DNA from 2 places in the Pseudomonas sp. H3_E04 genome. Region 1 is predicted to be linked to the other one. Evidence: predicted binding sites of a transcription regulator. Region 1 holds the regulator's gene; the other holds the start of a gene.
The links. The regulator FliA, encoded in region 1, starts transcription of late flagellar genes. The targets are predictions, from matches to a motif close to CTAAAGTTTNNNNNNNNNNNGCCGNTAA.

Region 1 (7,803 bases):
ATGTGACAGCACTCCACCAGCTCATTGAGCTGAAGGAAGCCGGCGCCCCCTTTTACAGTGTGGAAACCGCGAAAAATTGCATTGAGCAGATCTGCATCATCCGGGCGGCTTTCCAGCTCGACCAGTTGTTCGGACAGTTGCTCAAGAATCTCGCCGGCCTCAACCAGGAAATCCTGAAGGATCTCTTCATCGGCGCCGAAGCTCATTAATGGGGTGCTCCTACAGGTCTAAAAACCCAAAAAACCCGAATTCCGAAACTCTAGAATCCAAGGCTGGATAACAAATCGTCCACATCGTCCTGACCGGACACAACGTCTTCTCGTTTATCGGCATGAATCTGCGGACCTTCACCCTGCGAGAGATGTTTTTGTGGATCTTTTTCAGCAAGCATTGCAGCGCGGTCATGTTCGATGCCCGCAAAGCGGTCGACCTGACTGGCCATGAGCACGAGTTTGAGCAGATTGCTTTCGACTTCGGTGACCAGTTGGGTCACACGCTTGATCACTTGACCTGTGAGGTCCTGGTAATCCTGAGCCAGCAGGATGTCGTTGAGGTTGCTCGACACCGCACGGTTGTCCGTGCTGCTGCGTGACAGAAAACCGTCGACCCGGCGCGCCAGTTCGCGGAACTCTTCAGCCCCGACCTCGCGACGCATGAAGCGGCCCCAATCGGCGCTCAACGTCTGCGCTTCATCAGCGAGACTGTTGACCACCGGCGTGGCGCTTTCCACCAGATCCATGGTGCGGTTGGCCGCGGCTTCCGTCAGCTTGACCACATAGCCCAGGCGTTCGGTGGCGTCGGTGATTTGCGACACTTCCTCGGCCTGCGGCATGTGCGGATCGATCTGGAAATTGACGATCGCACTGTGCAGTTCACGTGTGAGCTTGCCCACTTCCTGATACAGGCCGCGGTCACGGGTCTGATTGAGCTCATGGATCAGTTGCACCGCGTCGCCGAACTTGCCTTTTTCAAGGCTCTCGACCAGTTCGACCGCGTGTTTTTTCAGGGTCGATTCGAAATCGCCCTGTGATGATTCGTTATGCTCCATAGCTCCCCCGCGCATTCATCAGCCGATGCGTTCGAAAATCTTCTCGATTTTGTCTTTCAACGCTTGAGCCGTGAAAGGTTTGACCACGTAACCGTTCACACCGGCCTGAGCGGCCTCGATGATCTGCTCGCGCTTGGCTTCAGCAGTCACCATCAACACCGGGAGGTGCTTGAGTTTTTCATCGGCGCGCACGTGACGCAGCAGGTCGATACCGGTCATGCCCGGCATGTTCCAGTCCGTTACCAGAAAGTCGATGCTGCCGCTGTTGAGCACCGGAATGGCAGTGGTGCCATCGTCGGCCTCGACGGTGTTGGTGAACCCAAGATCGCGCAGCAGGTTCTTGATGATCCGCCGCATCGTTGAGAAGTCATCAACGATGAGGATTTTCATGTCTTTGTTCAATTCGACCTCCAAGCAGTCTTAAACGCGCCCAGCACCTGGACGCGCCACTTCAATCAATCGGCATAGCACTCGAAGTTTGTCTGGAGCACAACGGATCGAGACCGGCGCCGTTCATCACCGCACCAGCCTCGTTTCGCAGTGTCCCCACACTGCCTTCAGCGCGCTCGCCACTCCCCCAAACGCCCCCGCAGACGGGCCGCGCACTGGCTGTGTAACTGGCTGACCCGCGATTCACTGACGCCAAGGACTTCACCGATTTCCTTGAGGTTCAGCTCTTCGTCGTAGTACAGCGCCAACACCAGTCGCTCACGCTCCGGCAAATTGGCAATCGCGTCCGCCAGCGCCGCCTGGAAGCGTTCATCTTCCAGATCGCGTGACGGCTCCATATGAGCACTCGCGCCATCCTCGTGCAGCCCTTCGTGTTCGCCGTCCTGCAGCAGGTCGTCGAAACTGAACAGGCGACTGCCCAAGGTGTCATTCAGAATCCCGTAGTAATCGTCGAGACTCAATTGGAGTTCGGCCGCAACCTCGTGATCTTTAGCGTCACGGCCGGTTTTAGCTTCAATCGAGCGAATCGCGTCGCTGACCATCCTGGTATTACGGTGAACCGAGCGTGGCGCCCAGTCCCCTTTGCGCACTTCATCGAGCATCGCGCCGCGGATTCGAATGCCCGCGTACGTTTCGAAACTGGCGCCTTTGCTGGCGTCGTATTTGGTCGAGACTTCCAGCAAACCGATCATCCCGGCCTGGATCAGGTCTTCGACCTGCACGCTGGCCGGCAGGCGCGCCAGCAAGTGATAGGCAATGCGCTTGACCAGTGGCGCGTAGCGCTCGATCAATTCGTATTGCGCGTCACGCGCCGACTTTTTGTAAAGATTCATGCCACTGGCGGTCATATCACAGGCCCTGCGGTTTGCTGCACGAGACGCTCGACGAAAAATTCCAGGTGCCCGCGCGGGTTGGCCGGCAGCGGCCAGGTGTCGACCTTCTGGGCAATGGCCTTGAAGGCCAGCGCGCACTTGGAACGGGGAAAGGCTTCGTAGACGGCGCGCTGCTTCTGCACCGCTTTGCGCACGCTTTCGTCGTACGGCACGGCGCCGACGTATTGTAGGGCGACGTCGAGGAAGCGATCCGTGACCTTGGTCAACTTGGCGAACAGGTTGCGCCCTTCCTGCGGGCTCTGCGCCATGTTGGCCAGCACGCGGAAGCGGTTCATGCCGTAGTCGCGGTTGAGCAACTTGATCAGCGCGTAAGCGTCGGTGATCGAAGTCGGCTCGTCGCAGACCACCAGCAACACTTCCTGGGCGGCGCGCACGAAACTGACTACCGAGTCACCAATGCCCGCAGCGGTGTCGATCACCAGCACGTCGAGATTGTCGCCGATGTCGCTGAACGCCTGGATCAGGCCAGCGTGTTGCGCCGGGCTCAGGTGCACCATGCTCTGCGTGCCGGAGGCCGCCGGCACGATGCGAATCCCGCCCGGGCCCTGCAACAGCACGTCGCGCAGTTCGCAACGGCCTTCGATGACGTCGGCCAGTGTGCGCTTGGGTGTCAGCCCCAGCAGAACGTCGACGTTGGCCAGGCCCAGGTCGGCGTCCAGCAGCATGACCCGACGGCCAAGCTCTGCCAGCGCCAGCGACAAGTTCACTGACACGTTAGTCTTGCCGACGCCACCTTTGCCGCCGGTCACCGCGATCACCTGTACGGGATGCATGCTGCCCATGTTATTTCTTTACCTTGTCTTGCATAGACGGAGGCCACATTACTGGCTGCGCGTTCACGATCGGAACAATGCGTGGCAGACCATCGATGTAGGTACAAAAACTGTTCATGATTACCTCAGCCAACCTGCTTGGTCGGGCTGTGATAGATATCAGCGAACATGTCAGCCATGGCTTCTTCGCTGGGTTCTTCCTGCATTTGCACGCTGACGGCGCGGCTGACCAGTTGATGACGGCGCGGCAGATGCAGATCATCCGGAATCCGTGGGCCATCGGTCAGGTACGCGACCGGCAATTCATGACTGATCGCCAGGCTCAACACTTCGCCGAGACTGGCCGTTTCATCCAGTTTAGTCAGGATGCAACCGGCGAGCCCGCAACGCTTGTAACTGTGATAAGCGGCGGTTAGAACCTGTTTCTGGCTGGTGGTTGCCAGGACCAGATAATTTTTTGAGCGAATGCCACGCCCGGCCAGGCTCTCGAGCTGCATGCGCAACGCCGGATCACTGGCTTGCAGCCCGGCAGTATCGATCAAAACCACGCGTTTGCGTAGCAGTGGATCCAATGCCTGCACCAGCGACTGGCCGGGATCGACGTGCGTCACCGGCACGTTGAGGATGCGCCCGAGGGTTTTCAGTTGTTCCTGCGCGCCGATGCGGAAGCTGTCCATACTGACCAGCGCAACATTCTGCGCGCCGTACTTGAGCACATAACGCGCGGCGAGCTTGGCCAGCGTGGTGGTCTTGCCCATGCCGGCGGGGCCGACCATGGCAATCACACCGCCCTCTTCCAGCGGCTCGACTTCCGGTACGGCAATCATCCGCGCCAGGTGCGCCAGCAGCATGCGCCAGGCCTGACGGGGTTCTTCGATATCGGTGATCAGCGCCAACAGGTCGCGCGACAGCGGGCCGGACAGGCCAATACGCTGCAGACGGCGATACAGATTGGCCTGGGCCGGACGGCTGCCTTGCAGCTGATTCCAGGCCAGGGTGCCGAGTTGCACTTCCATCAACTCGCGCAGGCTGTTCAATTCAAAACGCATCGAATCCAGCGCACGCGGATCGACACCTGCCGAGGCCTGCGCAGGTGCTGCGGCCGGACGCGTCGGTGCGGCGTAGGTCGGCTCGCTCAGCGGCTCGGCAGCGGTCAACGGCAGGCCTGCGGTCAATGGCAGCCCGGCAAACAATTGCTGATTGGTGTTGCCGTCGGCTTCGCCACGCAGGCTCAGCTCGGCCTGGGCAGTGACGATGCGCGATTGGGTCTTGCGCAGCTCGTCTTCGAGTTCCATGTTCGGAACCCGTGGCGCCAGCGCCGACAATTTGTAATCCAGAGCCGCCGTCAACTCGACGCCGCCGGCAATGCGGCGGTTGCCGATGATGGCGGCATCAGCGCCCAGCTCATCGCGAACCAGCTTCATGGCCTGACGCATATCGGCGGCGAAAAAACGCTTAACTTGCATAAACCACTACCTCAGCCGTTGGGCCCTACTGTCGCAACGATGGTCACTTGCTTGTTGTCCGGTACTTCCTGGTAGGCCAGCACATGCAGCCCTGGCACCGCGAGGCGACCGAAGCGCGAGAGCATCGCGCGAATCGGGCCTGCTACCAGCAGGATCACCGGTTGGCCTTGCATTTCCTGACGCTGGGCCGCTTCGATCAACGAACGTTGCAGCTTCTCGGCCATGCTCGGCTCCAGCAGGACGCCCTCTTCCGAGCCTTGTCCTGCCTTCTGCAGACTATTGAGCAATATCTGTTCCAACCTTGGTTCCAATGTGATCACAGGCAGCTCGGACTCAGTACCTACAATGCTTTGGACGATTGCACGGGATACGCCGACCCGCACAGCGGCGACCAGCGCGGCGGTATCTTGACTCTTCGCGGCGTTGTTCGCGATCGCTTCGGCGATGCTGCGGATGTCGCGCACCGGCACGTGCTCGGCGAGCAGCGCTTGCAGAACCTTGAGCAACTGCGACAGCGAAACCACGCCCGGTACCAGCTCTTCTGCCAGTTTCGGCGAGCTCTTGGCCAGCAATTGCATGAGTTGCTGCACTTCCTCGTGGCCGATCAGCTCACTGGAGTGCTTGTACAGAATCTGGTTCAAGTGCGTGGCGACCACGGTGCTGGCGTCAACCACGGTGTAGCCGAGCGATTGCGCCTGGGCGCGCTGGCTGATTTCGATCCACACCGCCTCGAGGCCGAAAGCCGGATCTTTGGCGTTGATCCCGTTGAGCGAGCCGTAGACCTGGCCCGGGTTGATCGCCAGTTCGCGATCCGGGTAGATCTCGGCCTCGGCCAGAATCACCCCCATCAGGGTCAGGCGATACGCGCTCGGCGCCAGATCGAGGTTGTCGCGGATGTGCACGGTCGGCATCAGGAAGCCCAGATCCTGCGAGAGCTTCTTGCGCACGCCCTTGATCCGCGCGAGCAATTGCCCACCCTGATTGCGGTCCACCAGAGGGATCAGGCGATAGCCGACTTCCAGACCAATCATGTCGATCGGCGTAACGTCGTCCCAGCCCAGTTCTTTGGTTTCCATGGCGCGGGCCGGCGACGGCAGCAGTTCCTGCTGACGCTTGACCTCTTCCAGCGCCACGACCTTGGCGACGTTCTGCTTCTTCCAGAACAGGTACGCGCCGCCTGCGGCCAGCGCAGCCATGCTCAGGAAGGAGAAGTGCGGCATGCCCGGCACCAGGCCCATCACCGCCATCAAACCAGCGGCCACGGCCAGCGCTTTCGGCGAGGCGAACATCTGGCGGTTGATCTGCTTGCCCATGTCTTCCGAGCCGGACGCACGGGTCACCATGATCGCCGCTGCTGTAGATAACAACAGTGATGGCAATTGCGCCACTAAACCGTCACCGATGGTCAGCAAGGCGTAAACCTTGCCCGCATCGCCGAAGCTCATGCCGTGCTGGAAGATACCCACGGCCATGCCGCCAATGAGGTTGATGAACAGAATCAGCAGGCCGGCGATGGCGTCACCGCGGACGAACTTGCTGGCACCGTCCATCGAACCGTAGAACTCGGCCTCTTGGGCGACTTCCTGACGGCGCGACTTGGCTTGATTCTGGTCGATCAGGCCGGCGTTGAGGTCGGCGTCGATCGCCATTTGTTTGCCGGGCATCGCATCGAGGGTGAAGCGCGCGCTCACTTCGGAAATCCGCCCGGCACCCTTGGTCACCACGACGAAGTTGATGATCATCAGAATCGCGAAGACCACGATACCGACCACGTAGTTACCGCCGATCACCACCTCACCGAAGGCCTGAATCACCTTACCGGCAGCGGCGTGGCCGTCCTGACCGTGGAGCATCACCACCCGCGTCGAGGCCACGTTCAACGCCAGGCGCAGTAGCGTTGCCACCAGCAGAATGGTCGGGAACACAGCGAAATCCAGTGGCCGCAGCGCATACACGCAGACCAGCAGGACGACGATCGACAGGGCAATGTTGAAGGTGAAGAAGACGTCGAGCAGGAACGGCGGCACCGGCAACATCATCATCGCCAGCATGACCAGCAGCAACAACGGCACGCCCAGATTGCCTCGACTGAGGTCGGCAACGTTGGTGCGTGCTGTATTGAATAACTGAGTGCGATCCACCGGTTTTCCCCGTTCCTTTAAAGCAAACTTTTGACGCCCCGAACGGGCGCAGGGCGGCTACTGCAAGAAGCTTTCCAACTTTTGCGGTGGATTGAAAACGAGGGGATTTGGCGGGGGGATTTGTTGAAGTCGCAATGACCCCTTCGCGAGCAAGCCCGCTCCCATAGGTGCCGAGGCACCACAAAACTTGCCGCTAGCATGCACCCTTTGTGAGACATGTCTTGCTCGCGACGATGATCACTTGGGAGGCCGGTTCTCAAGTGGATCAGGGATAAAACCATGCCGCCCTGCTTATCAGTCGAATGCAGGTCGATCATGCGTGATCGTCGATCTGAAAGAGGGTCACAACTGTCAGACCTGACAGGTGGCAGGCGCGCGAACCTATGGCCTACTGCGAGTCTCCCAAGGCTCAAGGATCCCGGCCATGAACCACTCAACCGATGTAGCTGCGTACCAACTTGAATTGCCCAACGAAAACATCGTGATGATCAAGGGCCTGCATGGCCTCAGGCTCAGTCCGGATGCTTCTTTGTTGTATTTTGTGTCCACCTACGACGGCAGCATCAGCTATATCCGTGCCATGGATACTCGAACCCACGCCATCGTTCACAGCTATTCGCCAAAAGTGGGCGGTGAACAGTTGGCAAGCCTGACACCCGACGGCTCTCGGGCATATGTCCACAGTCGCTACTCGCAGCATATTTGGCAGATCAACACCCAAACCCATAAATTGAGCCAAGGCGCCGATCTCGGAGGCAGTACGCCTTTTATGGTGGGAAGTTCAAACGGCCGAACCCTTTACGCCTGCGGCACTCTGGAACCGCATTCAGTAAAAGGGTTTCTGAAAGCAATCGACGCCTCCACCCAGACAGTCACCAAGACACTGGTGATCGAACCATGGCCTTACGAACTTGCAGCCAACCCCAAGCAACCGCGTTTGTACCTGGCCAATGTGGGTGATGCGCAAGCCAATGCCGACCCTACAGCCATTGACGTAATCGACACCGATAGCTGGAGGCTCGTAGCAAGAAT
Region 2 (7,803 bases), 2.9 Mb from region 1:
AGGCGGCTATCGCGCGACCCGCGACGGACAGACAGTCGCGGTGCTGTTGCGCAGTCGCAGCGAAGGTTACGCAGGTACTCTGGAACTGCTGATTGCCATTGATGCAAATGGCAAACTTCTGGGCGTGAAAACCCTGGAGCAGCGCGAAACGCCAGGATTGGGTGGTTACATCGGTGAATGGCCGAATGCCTGGCTTCAGGCCTTTATCGGCAAATCCCGTACTGAGCCGACAGACGCAGATTGGGCGCTGAAAAAGGATCAGGGACAGTTCGATCAAATCGCTGGCGCGACCATAACCTCCCGTGCCGCCATCAACGCGATTCATGACGCACTGCGTTACTTCGATGAGCATCGGGCGCTGCTGCTGTTGGGGACTGGCTCATGAAACGCACGATGAGTTTATTGATGCTGGTTCCCCTACTGGGCGCCACACCAACATTTAGCGCCGCACTGGGGATAACCTTGATGCTCGGCGCGGTGCTCGGCGTCTTTGCCGTCTGCATGTCGCCGCTGCGCGAGCGCCTGACGGGCACCCGTGCGCTGCTCGCCAGCCTGATACTTGCCGCGACGCTGACCAGTTGCGCGGATATTGTCGCGCAACGCTGGTTTTTGCCATGGCAGCAGACGTCTGAGCTCTACACAGGGCTGATCGCCTTGCACTGCGTGGTGCTTGAATACCACGGTGTCTTCCGCGAGCCCGTCGCTGTCAGTTTCAAACGCTGCGCCATGTTCGGCGCGCTCATGCTGGTGCTCGGCGGGCTGCGCGAAATCATCGGCCATGGCACCCTTGGCCGAGGGTTGTCGACACATTGGCAAGGTCTGGTTTTATTCCCCGAGGGCCTGCATCTGCTTACGCTGGTTCCCGGCGCTTTGGTTTTATCGGGTTTGCTTCTCGCCGCCGGTCAGGCGTGGACACGCCGCCACTCTGTCATCAAGGAAACGCATCGCCCATGAATGCTGCAAAACGTCTTGAGATATTTCGCCGACTGCACGAAGACAATCCCGAGCCGAAAACCGAACTGGCCTACTCTTCGCCGTTCGAGTTGCTGATTGCAGTGATTCTTTCGGCGCAGTCCACCGATGTCGGAGTCAACAAGGCGACCGCTAAACTTTTCCCCGTGGCCAATACACCCGCCGCCATTCATGCGCTGGGTGTCGAGGGGCTGTCCGAGTACATCAAGACCATCGGTTTGTACAACAGCAAGGCGAAAAACGTAATCGAAACCTGCCGTTTGCTGGTTGAACGCCACGGCGGCGAAGTTCCGCAGACTCGGGAAGAGCTGGAAGCCCTGCCCGGCGTCGGACGCAAGACCGCCAACGTGGTGCTCAATACCGCTTTCCGTCAATTGACCATGGCAGTCGACACGCACATTTTCCGCGTCAGCAATCGCACCGGCATCGCACCGGGGAAAAACGTGGTGGAAGTTGAAATGAAACTGATGAAGTTTGTACCGAAAGAATTCCTGCTCGACTCACATCACTGGCTGATTTTGCATGGCCGCTATGTTTGCCTGGCCCGCAAACCGCGCTGCGGCAGCTGCCGCATCGAAGACCTGTGCGAATACAAACATAAAACTTCTGACGATTGAGCCATCATCGGTTTTTTGCATCCATCGATTGAAAAAATCTTTTTTACCCGCCGCATTAATGTCGATATAAGGAGCGCCAAAGGCAGTCTTAGCCGGGAGTTGACTTCATGAGTACCGACAAAGAGCAACTGGATGTAGAGGAAGATTTTATTGCTGCCGAAGCCGATGAGGTCGAGCCGGTGGTTGAGGTGGCCAAAACCAACCTCAGCAAGCGTCGTACCATCGACAACCTGCTGGAGGAGCGCCGACTGCAACGGCAATTGGCCGATTATGACTATGACCTGTGATACCTGAAGGCCTCCCGATACGGAGGCTTTTCATTTTCTGCGGCAACTGAGTTTGATCGGCCCATGACGTTCTCAGCTGTCCAATCACTCAAACCAGACCATTGCGCTGCGCCAGCTCGATCAAATCAACCAGAGAGCGCGCATTGAGTTTCAACAACAGGCGAGTCTTGTAAGTGCTCACGGTCTTGTTGCTCAAGAACATGCCGTCGGCGATTTCCTTGTTGGTCTTGCCGCGAGCCAACTGTTGCAACACCATCATTTCCCGCCCGGACAGACGATCAACCATGTCCGCCTCACTCGCATTGCCCAGACTGGTCCGCACTGTATGCAGGGCCTGGTTGGGGAAATAGCTGTAGCCCGACAAAACTGCCTTGATCGCACTCAGCAGCTCGGTGAGATCCTGCTGCTTGCACACATAACCCGCTGCGCCCGATTGCATGCAACGCATCGAGAAATGTCCAGGAGCCTGGGACGTCAGGACCAGAACTTTAACCGGCATGGCGGTTGACGTCAGGCGCGCAATAACTTCCAGCCCGTCGAGTTTGGGTATTCCGATATCCAGAATGACAAGATCCGGCATTTGTTCGCGAGCAATTTGTAGTGCATCAACGCCATTATCCGTTTCTGCAATGACTTCGTAGCCATGCCGTTCCATCAGCATACGTACCGCAAGTCGAATGACGGGGTGGTCATCCACGATCAGCACTTTATTCATGGGCAAGTCCAGTTTTCGCTGTTCGAATTTTTAGAACACGCACGATATCCCAGTCACTTGCTGTAGCGCATAGCAACTTTTACACGCCCTTGCATCGAGAGACATTCCCTACAGGTATTGAGGATAATTCCCACAAATAGACCCCGCCACACCTACCGTAATAGCATTGCTTGCTTCAAGACCGCATCGATTTCCCTCTTAAATGCTTACGTGCCCTGCTCCGCGCCGAAGTCATCAGCAACGTGAACTTCCCCGGATTGCTCGTGCTGATTGCCGATTAGACATATGACGTAACGAAGCGGCAGCACCACGCATTCGACACATTCTCATCCAGCCTATAAAACTTGAAACAACAGTCGAAAACTTTAATGACCGCTTTTGCTATATATAGAAACAGTCAACATCAAACAAACAACATAGAACTTAATCATGCTCAAGATAAAGAACAAGATAACCAACCCAATGACAGTTATTGCCATATTTGCCATTCTTTCTGAAACATCAGCGGCGGTCTCGCTGCCGTTTCTTGATAATAAAGATCGGGAAATCTATGTGTGGTTTCTGATCAGCTTTCCCTTTTATTTGTTATTTCTTTTTTTCATCACGCTCAACTTCAATCACCGCTCCCTCTACTCACCCTCGGATTTTGGCAAAGACAAAAACTTCCTCAAGGCGACTGAACATCCGGAACGCGAGAGCGAACGAAAAGTACCGTTGCGCAAAACCGATGAACCGTGCGCTTTCGAGATAACCAGCTGCGTGGTATCCAGCAACATCGCGGGCGGCGGATTTCAGCGACCATGCAGGATCCACAACGCGCCCGACCCACCGCCCGACCTGGCGAGCCAGGCCAGCCCGGTGGTGCAGACGATCAAGCTGTCACCACTGATCAGCGAACTGAACATCATCGACGCCAGAGATGTTGACGCGTCCAGAGAATTCGATGCGATTCTCGACACTCTGCGCAGCGGTGGGAAAAAAAACCCGCGTGTTCTGGTCTTCCTGTCGAATCATGTTTCGGACTCTGCGGCACATACCGCGCTGCAACAGCTCAAACAGGCGAAGAAAAGCTCAGGTACAACGTTGTGTGTCGTTTACAACCTGTGCACTCAGACAGTCACCTTACTGGGGCGCACAAGCTGACGGGGCGACCCGCAAACAGGCAGACAAGAGAAACGGTTTGATGAACCACACAAAAATTCCGAAAAAAAAGGCGGCCCTGAACAGGCCGCCTTTTTCATTGCGCGTCGCTCCGAACCGCTCAGAACAACTTGCGGCCCTTGTTGGCAGCAATGCGCATGCGCAGCGCGTTGAGCTTGATAAAGCCCGCTGCGTCCGCCTGGTTGTAAGCGCCGCCGTCTTCTTCGAAGGTCGCGATATTGGCGTCGAACAACGAATCGTCGGACTTGCGCCCGGTCACGATCACATTGCCCTTGTACAGCTTGAGACGCACAACGCCGTTCACGTTGACCTGCGAAGCGTCGATCATCTGTTGCAGCATCAGGCGCTCCGGGCTCCACCAGTAACCGGTGTAGATCAGGCTGGCGTACTTGGGCATCAGCTCGTCTTTGAGGTGAGCGACTTCGCGGTCCAGAGTGATCGACTCGATGGCGCGGTGAGCGCGCAGCATGATGGTGCCGCCGGGGGTTTCGTAGCAGCCACGGGACTTCATGCCGACATAACGGTTTTCGACGATATCGAGACGACCGATGCCGTGCTCGCCGCCGATCTTGTTCAGCGTCGCCAGTACGGTGGCCGGAGTCATTTCGACGCCGTCCAGCGCGACGATGTCGCCGTTGCGGTAAGTCAGTTCCAGGTATTGCGGGGTATCGGGGGCCTTCTCCGGGGAGACGGTCCAGCGCCACATGTCTTCTTCGTGCTCGGTCCAGGTGTCTTCCAGCACGCCGCCTTCATAGGAGATGTGCAGCAGGTTGGCGTCCATCGAGTACGGGGATTTTTTCTTGCCGTGGCGTTCGATCGGGATCGCGTGCTTCTCGGCGTAGTCCATCAGCTTCTCGCGGGACAACAGGTCCCACTCGCGCCAAGGGGCGATCACTTTCACACCCGGCTTGAGCGCGTAGGCGCCCAGTTCGAAACGCACCTGGTCGTTGCCCTTGCCGGTGGCGCCATGGGAAATGGCGTCGGCGCCGGTTTCGTTGGCGATTTCGATCAGGCGCTTGGCGATCAGCGGACGGGCGATGGAAGTACCCAGCAGGTACTCGCCTTCGTAAACGGTATTGGCGCGGAACATCGGGAATACGAAATCACGCACGAACTCTTCGCGCAGGTCGTCGATGTAGATTTCTTTGACGCCCATGGCCTGAGCCTTGGCGCGGGCCGGCTCGACCTCTTCGCCTTGACCGAGATCGGCGGTGAAGGTCACCACTTCACAGTTATAAGTATCCTGCAGCCACTTGAGGATCACCGAAGTGTCCAGGCCGCCGGAATACGCCAGAACGACCTTGTTTACGTCCGCCATGCCATCACTCCACGGGGTTCTACGGAAAGCCGGGGAGTCTACCGCTCCAACGCGATAATTTACAGAGGCGCGACAGCTTAAGACGACAAAGCGACAGAACCTGTCGAGAGCGCGACGATGACCGGCGGGTCAGGAAGTCGCTGCGGCGGCGGCTGGCGTGCTCGCCTGCGGTGCTGGCGCAGGGGCGGCGGTCGGTGCCACACGTGACAGTTTCACGTTGACCCGGCGATTCTTCGCACGATTGGCCTTGCTGGTGTTAGGCACGATCGGATACTGCTCGCCGTGGAAACGCACAGTGATCTGCGATTCCTGGATGCCGTTGGCCTTGAAGAAATCGACTACCGCCAGCGCCCGACGCCGCGACAGTTCGCGGTTGGTCAGACGATTGCCGCTGTTGTCGGAATGGCCATCGAGCTCGATGTGGTTCACCGTCGGATCGGCCTTCATATAGTCGAGCATGACCTGCAGTTTGGCCTTGGCAGCCGGGTCCAGATCAATGCCTTCACCGGGAAAGCCGATCTGCGATTGCTTGATCTGGTCGAAATTCTGCGGCAGCAATTTTGCCACACAGGTTTGATAGTCATTGAACGCTTTGCTGAACTTGACCGGCAACAGACGCACTTCCGAGACTCGGCCATCGCCAGAAGCACGGCGTACTACCGGACTGCGACCATCCAGCAGGCCGCTGATCAATCCACCAGCCTGGGATTGCGAGCTGTTGAACAACACATTGCCGCTGCCCAGACGCACAGAGCCCAGATTGATGTCGCCGCGCCCCGGCTGCCACGGTGCAGCGGCGGCAAGCAAGGTCGCCGAACCGCCGCCGAGCATGGCGTTGTAGGCATTCAGGCGAAAGATCGCCTGCTCTCCGGCCTTGCGCACGAACTCGCCCGAGCCGAAATCGGTGATCGGTTGCGTCAGGCGGCACTCGAACTGGTCGCCGGCGACCGTCCACTCAATGTTCTCCAGACGGGTCTGGTAAGTCAGCGCCATCGCGGGAAGGCTGGCAAACACACTGAGCAGGGCTAAATAACGCTGGCGCACGGGAGGCTCCATTGGCTTGTGAAACACAAACACCGATTCACACAATGTTTACGGCATACCTTCGGGATATCGGACGCTTGGGGCAAAACTTGATAGCGGGTGCCTGCAAGAGTCTTTTCCGGTAGCATTCGCCTCAGTTTGACCCGCCTGGAATCCCCTCATGTCCGACCGCCTGACCCTGCTGCGTCCCGACGACTGGCACATTCATCTTCGCGATGGTGCCGTGTTGACCAATACCGTTGCCGATGTGGCCCGCACCTTCGGGCGCGCGATCATCATGCCGAACCTGGTACCGCCGGTGCGCAACGCCGCTGAAGCCGACGGCTATCGTCAGCGCATTCTCGCTGCCCGCCCGGCCGGCAGTCAGTTCGAACCGTTGATGGTGCTGTACCTCACCGACCGCACTCAACCGGAAGAAATTCGTCAGGCCAAGGCCAGCGGTTTCGTCTACGCCGCCAAGCTGTATCCGGCCGGCGCGACCACCAACTCCGATTCCGGCGTGACCAGCATCGACAAGATCTTCCCGGCGCTGGAAGCCATGGCCGAAGTCGGCATGCCGCTGTTGATCCACGGTGAGGTCACCCGTGGCGACGTCGATGTGTTCGACCGCGAAAAGATTTTCATCGACGAGCACATGCGCCGCGTGGTGGAGCGTTTCCCGACGCTGAAAGTGGTATTCGAACACATCACCACCGGCGACGCCGTGCAGTTCGTCAACGAGGCCTCGGCCAACGTTGGCGCGACCATCACCGCGCATCACCTGCTGTACAACCGCAACCACATGCTGGTGGGCGGGATTCGGCCGCACTTCTACTGCCTGCCGATCCTCAAGCGCAATACGCATCAGGAAGCCTTGCTCGACGCCGCCACCAGCGGCAGCGCCAAGTTCTTCCTCGGCACCGACTCGGCGCCCCACGCCCAGCATGCCAAGGAAGCGGCCTGCGGTTGCGCCGGTTGCTACACCGCTTACGCCGCCATCGAGATGTATGCCGAAGCGTTCGAGCAGCGTAACGCGCTGGACAAACTCGAAGCCTTCGCCAGCCTCAACGGCCCGCGCTTCTACGGCCTGCCGGCAAACACCGATCGCATCACCCTGGTTCGCGAAGAATGGACCGCCCCGACCAGTCTGCCATTTGGCGAGCTGACCGTTATCCCGCTGCGCGCTGGTGAAAAACTGCGCTGGCGCCTGCTGGAGGAACACGCGTGAGTGAAGAGCATTTCGACGATGAGCTGGACGGTCAAGGTGGCGGCGGCGGTTCCCGTCACCCCATGGCAGCGCGTTTTCGCGGCTACCTGCCGGTTGTCGTCGACGTAGAAACCGGTGGCTTCAACGCAGCCACCGATGCCTTGCTGGAGATTGCCGCGACCACCATCGCCATGGATGAAAAGGGTTTCGTCTACCCGGATCACACCTACTTCTTCCGCGTCGAGCCATTTGAAGGCGCCAACGTCGAAGCGGCAGCGCTGGAGTTCACCGGGATCAAGCTCGATCACCCGCTGCGCATGGCCGTCAGCGAAGAAACCGCGCTGACCGACATCTTCCGTGGCATCCGCAAGGCGCTGAAAGCCAACGGCTGCAAGCGGGCAATTCTGGTCGGGCACAACAGTAGTTTCGATCTGGGCTTTCTCAACGCAGCCGTTGCGCGCCTGGACATGAAGCGCAACCCGTTCCACCCTTTCTCCAGCTTC

Region 2: AB4N53_RS13875 (flagellar protein MotY) is a predicted target of FliA. The motif match lies at 6,181-6,208, and genes of this name have one in related genera.

Annotation. Positions count from the first base shown of each region.
Region 1 is NZ_CP162797.1:196,959-204,761, reverse strand. Features, by position in the region: gene AB4N53_RS00935 (chemotaxis protein CheA) at 1-206, opposite strand, end outside; gene AB4N53_RS00930 (protein phosphatase CheZ) at 260-1,048, opposite strand; gene AB4N53_RS00925 (chemotaxis response regulator CheY) at 1,067-1,438, opposite strand; gene fliA (RNA polymerase sigma factor FliA) at 1,606-2,346, opposite strand; gene fleN (flagellar synthesis regulator FleN) at 2,343-3,173, opposite strand; gene flhF (flagellar biosynthesis protein FlhF) at 3,290-4,630, opposite strand; gene flhA (flagellar biosynthesis protein FlhA) at 4,642-6,771, opposite strand; gene AB4N53_RS00900 (YncE family protein) at 7,196-7,803, shown strand, end outside.
Region 2 is NZ_CP162797.1:3,090,858-3,098,660, forward strand. Features, by position in the region: gene AB4N53_RS13840 (RnfABCDGE type electron transport complex subunit G) at 1-385, shown strand, start outside; gene AB4N53_RS13845 (Rnf-Nqr domain containing protein) at 382-954, shown strand; gene nth (endonuclease III) at 951-1,589, shown strand; gene AB4N53_RS13855 (PA3496 family putative envelope integrity protein) at 1,697-1,876, shown strand; gene AB4N53_RS13860 (response regulator transcription factor) at 1,965-2,591, opposite strand; gene AB4N53_RS13865 (hypothetical protein) at 3,021-3,734, shown strand; gene AB4N53_RS13870 (argininosuccinate synthase) at 3,853-5,070, opposite strand; gene AB4N53_RS13875 (flagellar protein MotY) at 5,200-6,114, opposite strand; gene pyrC (dihydroorotase) at 6,275-7,321, shown strand; gene rnt (ribonuclease T) at 7,318-7,803, shown strand, end outside.